Regions from separate parts of the Pseudoalteromonas sp. S1727 genome, predicted to be linked through region 3. Evidence: predicted binding sites of a transcription regulator. Region 3 holds the regulator's gene; each other region holds the start of a gene.
The links. Region 3 encodes sigma-54, which starts transcription at its own class of promoters, with help from an activator protein. Its sites were predicted from a motif close to GTTGGCACGNNNNTNGNNT; they were not measured.
Positions count from the first base shown of each region.

Region 1: CWB85_RS10915 (LPP20 family lipoprotein) is a predicted target of sigma-54. The motif match lies at 989-1,007, and genes of this name have one in related genera.
Region 2: CWB85_RS08655 (DUF3192 domain-containing protein) is a predicted target of sigma-54. The motif match lies at 997-1,015, and genes of this name have one in related genera.

Region 1 covers NZ_PNDT01000039.1:13,331-15,539, forward strand. Annotated here, with positions in the region: gene CWB85_RS10910 (transglutaminase-like cysteine peptidase) at 1-330, opposite strand, end outside; gene CWB85_RS10915 (LPP20 family lipoprotein) at 489-947, opposite strand; gene CWB85_RS10920 (flagellar assembly protein T N-terminal domain-containing protein) at 1,109-2,209, shown strand, end outside.
Region 2 covers NZ_PNDT01000027.1:61,264-63,472, forward strand. Annotated here, with positions in the region: gene CWB85_RS08650 (D-2-hydroxyacid dehydrogenase) at 1-896, shown strand, start outside; gene CWB85_RS08655 (DUF3192 domain-containing protein) at 1,061-1,441, shown strand; gene CWB85_RS08660 (diguanylate cyclase domain-containing protein) at 1,483-2,209, opposite strand, start outside.
Region 3 covers NZ_PNDT01000110.1:13,227-15,435, reverse strand. Annotated here, with positions in the region: gene hpf (ribosome hibernation promoting factor) at 1-206, opposite strand, end outside; gene CWB85_RS19205 (RNA polymerase factor sigma-54) at 235-1,731, opposite strand; gene lptB (LPS export ABC transporter ATP-binding protein) at 1,799-2,209, opposite strand, start outside.

The DNA of each region.
Region 1 (2,209 bases), on a different contig from region 3:
AAGTGGAGTTGCCCAATAATCATTTTGTTGCCAAAGCTGCATATCGGTTCGGTAGCGCAAGTTACGAGCAAAAAAATCATTTACGATTAAAATTTTTTGTTGTTCAGTTTTGTTCTGTGACTGGACTAACATTGTTTGCCAATTACGAGCAACTGCCACACGTGAAGGACCAAACTGTTGGTGCATTTTTTCTAAAAAGGTAGTGAACTGAATCGATAGGCGATCGGCACACACAAAAGAGGTTGCAAATATAAGAGGCAGCAAAAAATGCAGTAACGGGCGATTACTCCATTTACTCAAAGGCACACTAACTGAGCGACACTCGCTCACAAAAGCAACCTTGAGTTGTACACTAAAAAACGCGTCAAACTTTTTCTTGCCACAATCTTTATTCAGTAAAAAACAGTAAATAAAGCATAGCACTGAAGCGTTAACAGTGAGATATTTTAGCCATTATTTTGTGACTATTTAACGCTCAATAATTAACTTTAGTAATAAGTGACTTTTTTAACTTCACGTGGCTTTATTTCGCCTATGTATAAGTCATGGACACGTTTCATATCAAGCTGTAACTCGGTAGCGTAAGTATCTCCAACTGCATAGCTTTTAATGACTTGCGCCCCTTTAATAATGCCTTGCACTTGGCTGTGTAATTGATCATTTTGCGCAATACTGCCTTGCACAGTGGTGCCGGCGGTAATCTTTTGCCCATATACTTGTTCTGCAAGCTCGCGGTACGCTTCAAGCTTAGATGCTTTAATTGCCATCAACGAGCGCTGTGACTGATTCTCCCCGGGCTGAGCACTAATTGGCGCATACCCGACCGCTTTTAAAACTGGGTAGTTATCTGGCTCTATGTACTTATATTCCACATGTTTATCAAAAATACTACTACAGCCTACTAAACCTAGACTCGCAAAAATGCAAATTGCAATCACACTACGCATGGCGTCTCTCACGCTTAAAAGAAGTCATAATGTCTAAACCGATGCACAATCAATGCCAAAATTAGTACTTACTGTCGTTTTAGATCAAAGTTGTCAAACAATTGGTATAGTCCTTGCTCTGTCACTGTATATAGCAGATGTTTATGTATAAGGTTTGGGTAATGAAGCATAGTTTATCAACAATCATGATCGCCACAAGTTGGCTAACAGCCAGCCTTTTTTCGCCTAATAGCTCAGCACAGTGGTATGAATCAACAGGCCATGCCAGTATCAAAAATGATGATGTGGCGGCGGCAAAATCTGCGGCCATAAAAGATGCAATCACCCAAGCGTTAGTGTTCTCAGGTGCCCGTGTGAGCTCAATGCAAACCTTAGTTGACGGCGTACTTACGCAAGATCAACTAAAAATAAACAGTCACGGCGAAATTCAAAAAATAGAAATGATCAGTGAAGATCGAAAGTCAGATCAATTTGCGATCACGCTACGCTTGGATATTTTCCCACAACAAGAACACTGCCCCGCTAATGAGTTCACTAAGTTTGTTGCGATCACCCAAACGCAATTAGTCAATCGTGAACAGGCCATGATGGGTCAAATTTTTGACATTAATAAAGCCACTAGCGAAGCCCTGTATAAAACATTAAGCCAATCGGCAATGAATGCTAAGCCAACCGCTTATTTTAACTTTCCGATCCGCGTGAGCGAGTTTTTTAATCAACAATACGATTACAGTGATGCACTATTAGAAGAAATATCAAGCCGCAGCAACTCACAGTATGTACTGTTGAGTCAGATTGTTGATATTTCTAATAGTGATAAGCTCAATAATAGTTACGCATTTTGGCAAGACGAAACGTACCAACGCTCATACAAGGTGGACTTTGCTTTATTTGATGGCACCACGTATGAACGACTTTGGCAAAAAAGCTATCGCAGCCAAGGTATCTGGCCATTTGAAAAAACACAAATCATCGATGTATTCAGCGAAAAGTTCTGGAGCTCTGATTATGGTCAAAGTATTACTGATATAAACCAAACCGTCAGTTACGATCTACAAGCTGCAATGGCATGCTTAGAGACTCAAGGAAAAATTCTACATATTGAAAACAATAAATTGATCATCAACTTAGGTAAAGCACATGGCATTGAAAAAGGTCAACGCTTGAATATTGCTCATCATAACTATTTAACCGATGCAGCGGGTAATAAAATGCCGAACTTGATCACCACATTAAATCAAGTTCAGGTCGAACAGGTGTAT
Region 2 (2,209 bases), on a different contig from region 3:
AGCCTTTTCAAACGCTTGGTAATTTCACCAGCTATCCGCTAACTAGCCCTGAACAAGTATTAGCTCACAGTAGCGGAGCTCAGGTGTTGATCACCAATAAAGTGGTGCTTAATCGTGAAACGCTGGCAAAACTTCCAGAGTTGAAGCTTATCTGTGTAGCTGCAACTGGCACTAACAATGTTGATTTAGCAGCCGCTAAAGAGTTTGGTATTGCTGTGACTAATGTTGCGGGCTACTCAACGCCTTCGGTTGTTCAACATACTTTTGCGTTGATCACCAACTTACTCGGTAACACCCACCGCTATATTGCTGACTGTCAACAAGGTCTTTGGCAACAAAGCGACATGTTCTGTCGTTTGGATTATAGCTTTAATGATATTGGCGATAAAACCTTCGCTATTATCGGTTATGGCTCGCTTGGCAAAGCCGTTGCTGATGTTGCAAAGGCGTTTGGTGCAAATGTGATCATCAGTGAGCGCAAAGGTGATAAGCCAAGAGAAGGCCGCACGGAGTTTTATCAGGCAATAAAGAATGCAGATATTATCAGTATTCATTGTCCATTAACGGATGAAAGCCGAGATCTAATTGGCAGCGAAGAGCTGGCAATGATGAAACCAAGCGCCATTTTAATTAACACTGCCCGCGGTGGGATTGTTAATGAAGCACAGTTAGCACAGGCATTAACTAATAAACAAATAGCAGGAGCTGGATTTGATGTATTAACCAAAGAGCCTGCGGCAGAGAATAACCCATTAGCCGTTTATCGTGGCGACAACTTAATTTTAACTCCCCATATAGCATGGGCAAGCGAGGAGTCAATTATTCGCTTAGTGAAACAGGTGAGCCTAAATATCAGTGCATTTAGTCAAGGCGAAAGCTTAAATAGGTTGGTGTAATAAACTAAATTTTAGCCTTTAACACTATGCAAGGTGGTTAAATACAGTTTTCCACCTTGCAAAAAAATAAATAACCATATGATTTTTAATAAGTAAAAATATTGGCAGATTCTTTGCTACTAAATAAAAAATTAATAAACACTATTTAGTATCAGGATAAAATAATGAAAAAAGTACTTTTAATTGCCGCACTAACAGCTCCTTTTTTAACCGGCTGCGTGATTGCCGTATCAGACGGCGAAGCAGAAAGTCATTGGGCCGGTAATAATTCAAGCTGGGAAAAACATCATCAAGCGAATCGTGAAAAAATTGCATCACTAGCGTTAGATACCAGCTATCAGAGTGTTTTAAGCCAATTAAAAACCCCTGAATTTACAGAGTTATTAAAAAAAGAAGATGATGTATACCAAGTATTATTCTATGCAACGCACAGCATCCACTCTGACGGAAAAATGACAAAAGATGAATGTACGCCACTTGTCTTTAAAAACGACAAGTTAATTGGTGTGGGTGATAGTATTTATAATTCTCTTAACGCTATTTAAGCTCAAATCAACTAAAGAGTGAACAAACATTCACTCTTTAGTTACAGTAATGACTCACTTTTACCACTTGCGGCAATAACTCGAGCAACAATTCTGTCCCGCCCAGTATCTTTCGCCTCATATAAACCAAGATCAGCTTCTTCAAGCAAGGTATGCTCAGCATACACTTGGCCAAACTCAGTGGTAGCAATACCGATACTAATGGTAATGTGCTCAGCATTAAGTGAGGCTTTATGCGGTATCTTGAGAGCATTTACAGCACTTCTAAGCTTATTAGCAAACACCAATGCTTCTTGTTGATTGATATTAGGTAATACAGCGGCAAACTCCTCTCCACCATAGCGAGCAACAAAGTCACTACCACGTTCACATGCAGTAACTAACGCATGTGCCACTCGCTTGAGACAATCATCCCCAGCACGATGACCATAACAATCGTTATAACGTTTGAAGTGATCTATATCCATTAATAACACCGATAATGGCGTACCTGCACGGCGACTTCGGCGCCATTCTCGCGAAAGATTTTCATCTAAATAGCGACGATTGGGGATCTCCGTCAAACCATCAATTGACGCTAGCATTTCAAGCAAATCATTCTTTTGTTTGATCAGTAACTGATTACGCACCCGGGCACGCACGATAGCCGTGCTAAATGGTTTAGCAATATAATCCATCGCCCCTAATTCAAACCCTTTAGCTTCATCATCATGGCTAGTATTAGCTGAAATAAAAATGACAGGGATCGTTTGCGTACTCGGATTTTCT
Region 3 (2,209 bases):
TCTTGATGTTCAGTTGAAGCAAATAACTCAGCACCACTGACATGGATGGTGGCTTCTGCTTTTTGGCTTAGCTTTTCTACGTCAAGAATAACATGGACATTGTTGATGTGATCAAAATGCCTCTCAAGCTTCGCAAACTTATTGTTTACATAGTCTCTTAATGAATCAGTAATTTCTACGTGACGACCAGTTAAATTTAGTTGCATAAGCATTTTCCTTTTTTGATTTTACGCCTTAAATCAAACTCTTTCTTTGATTTGACGGTGGAATAGCCAGTGACTCGCGGTATTTTGCAATAGTCCGTCTAGCTACTTTGATACCTTGCTCTGCCAATATATCTGCAATTTTACTATCACTCAATGGTTTCGCTGAGTTTTCTGCGCTAATCAGTTTTTTGATTAGTGCGCGAATAGCTGTCGATGAGCATTCGCCGCCATTTTCAGTACTAACATGGCTTGAGAAAAAATACTTTAACTCAAAAATACCACGCGGGGTATGCATGTATTTTTGGGTAGTTACACGAGAAATTGTTGACTCATGCATCTCTACCATTTCAGCAACGTCATTGAGTACCATAGGTCGCATGGCTTCAGGGCCATGTTCAAAGAAACCTTGCTGCTGTTTTACGATGCAATTGGTTACTTTGAGCAATGTGTCATTGCGACTTTCTAGGCTTTTTATAAACCATTTAGCTTCTTGCAGATGCGAACGAATAAACTGACTATCAGTGCTCGACTTTACTGAGCGCGACATAGCTGCATATTGGCTGTTCACTCTGATTTTTGGCATGCTGTCTGGATTAAGTTCAACCACCCAGCGGCCTTTAATTTTTTTCACTGATACGTCAGGAATAACGTATTCTGACTCTTCTCGTACTATGGTATCCGCAGGCTTTGGATTTAGGCTGTGGATCAGAGTCATCACTTCTTTTAGTTCATCTTCCTTAAGCTTAGTCTTTTTCATCAAAGTGCGATAGTCGCGACTAGCTAATAAATCGATATGATCAGTTAAAATCATTTTTGTCTCATTAATCCAAGGGGTTGCCGGATCAAATTGATTTAGCTGAATACATAAACACTCTTGTAGACTGCGAGCCGCGATGCCTACAGGGTCAAATAATTGGATACGTTTTAAAACCGCTTGTACTTCGTCAAGTTCGATTTCTTCTTCGTTGTTGCCTTGATTTAAGCTCTCTACAATATCTTCACAGCTAAGCGTTAAAATACCTGAGTCATCAATGGCCTCAACAATTGCAATGGCTATTGCTTCATCTGTAGGGCTAAATGGAGTTAGCTGTAGCTGCCACATTAAATATTCATGCAAGGTTTCTGTTGAGGCGCCTTGATATATAGATTCGTCCTCTGGCATTGGGCCTGCTGAGCTATTTGGCGCAGCGCTCATGTACTCATCCCATGTGACATCCATCGCCATTTCATCACTGAGTGTTTCTTTGGTGAGTGCTTCGCTGCTTTCTTGTTCGTATTCGCTGGGCTTGTCATCTGCTGAGGCGCTAACGGTTAAGTCGTCGTTATCTTGCTTTTGCTCATTCTTGCCCGCCGTGTCGTCTGAATACTCATGCTCTTCTAGCTCTAGTAACGGATTGCTATCTAGCGCTTCTTGAATTTCTTGCTGCAGATCCAATGTGCTGAGCTGCAATAAGCGGATAGCTTGTTGCAGTTGCGGTGTCATTGTAAGTTGCTGGCCCATGCGCAGCTGGAGTGATTGCCTCATGTATCTCTAACAATCCTTTTATTGTTGTCATTGTTAAGTTTAGCAGATGCTTAGCCAAAGTGTGGCTTTATAGCCTAAATTGCTCACCTAGGTAAACATCGCGAACTGTTTGGTCGGCGAGTACATGCTCAGGTGTGCCTGATGCAATTAACTCCCCATGAGAAACTATGTAGGCTTTTTCACAAACATCAAGAGTTTCTCGTACATTATGGTCGGTGATAAGCACGCCAATACCACGGTTTTTAAGGTGTTCAATAATCTTCTTTATATCTAACACTGAAATTGGATCAACACCAGCAAAAGGCTCATCTAACAAGATAAATTTTGGGTCTGCGGCTAATGCACGGGCAATTTCAACACGACGACGTTCACCGCCAGATAGAGCCATACCTTGGCTGTCGCGAATATGTTGAATGCTAAATTCATCAAGTAAGCTGTCAAGAGCTTCTTCTCTTGCTTGTTTTTTAAGGTCTTTTCG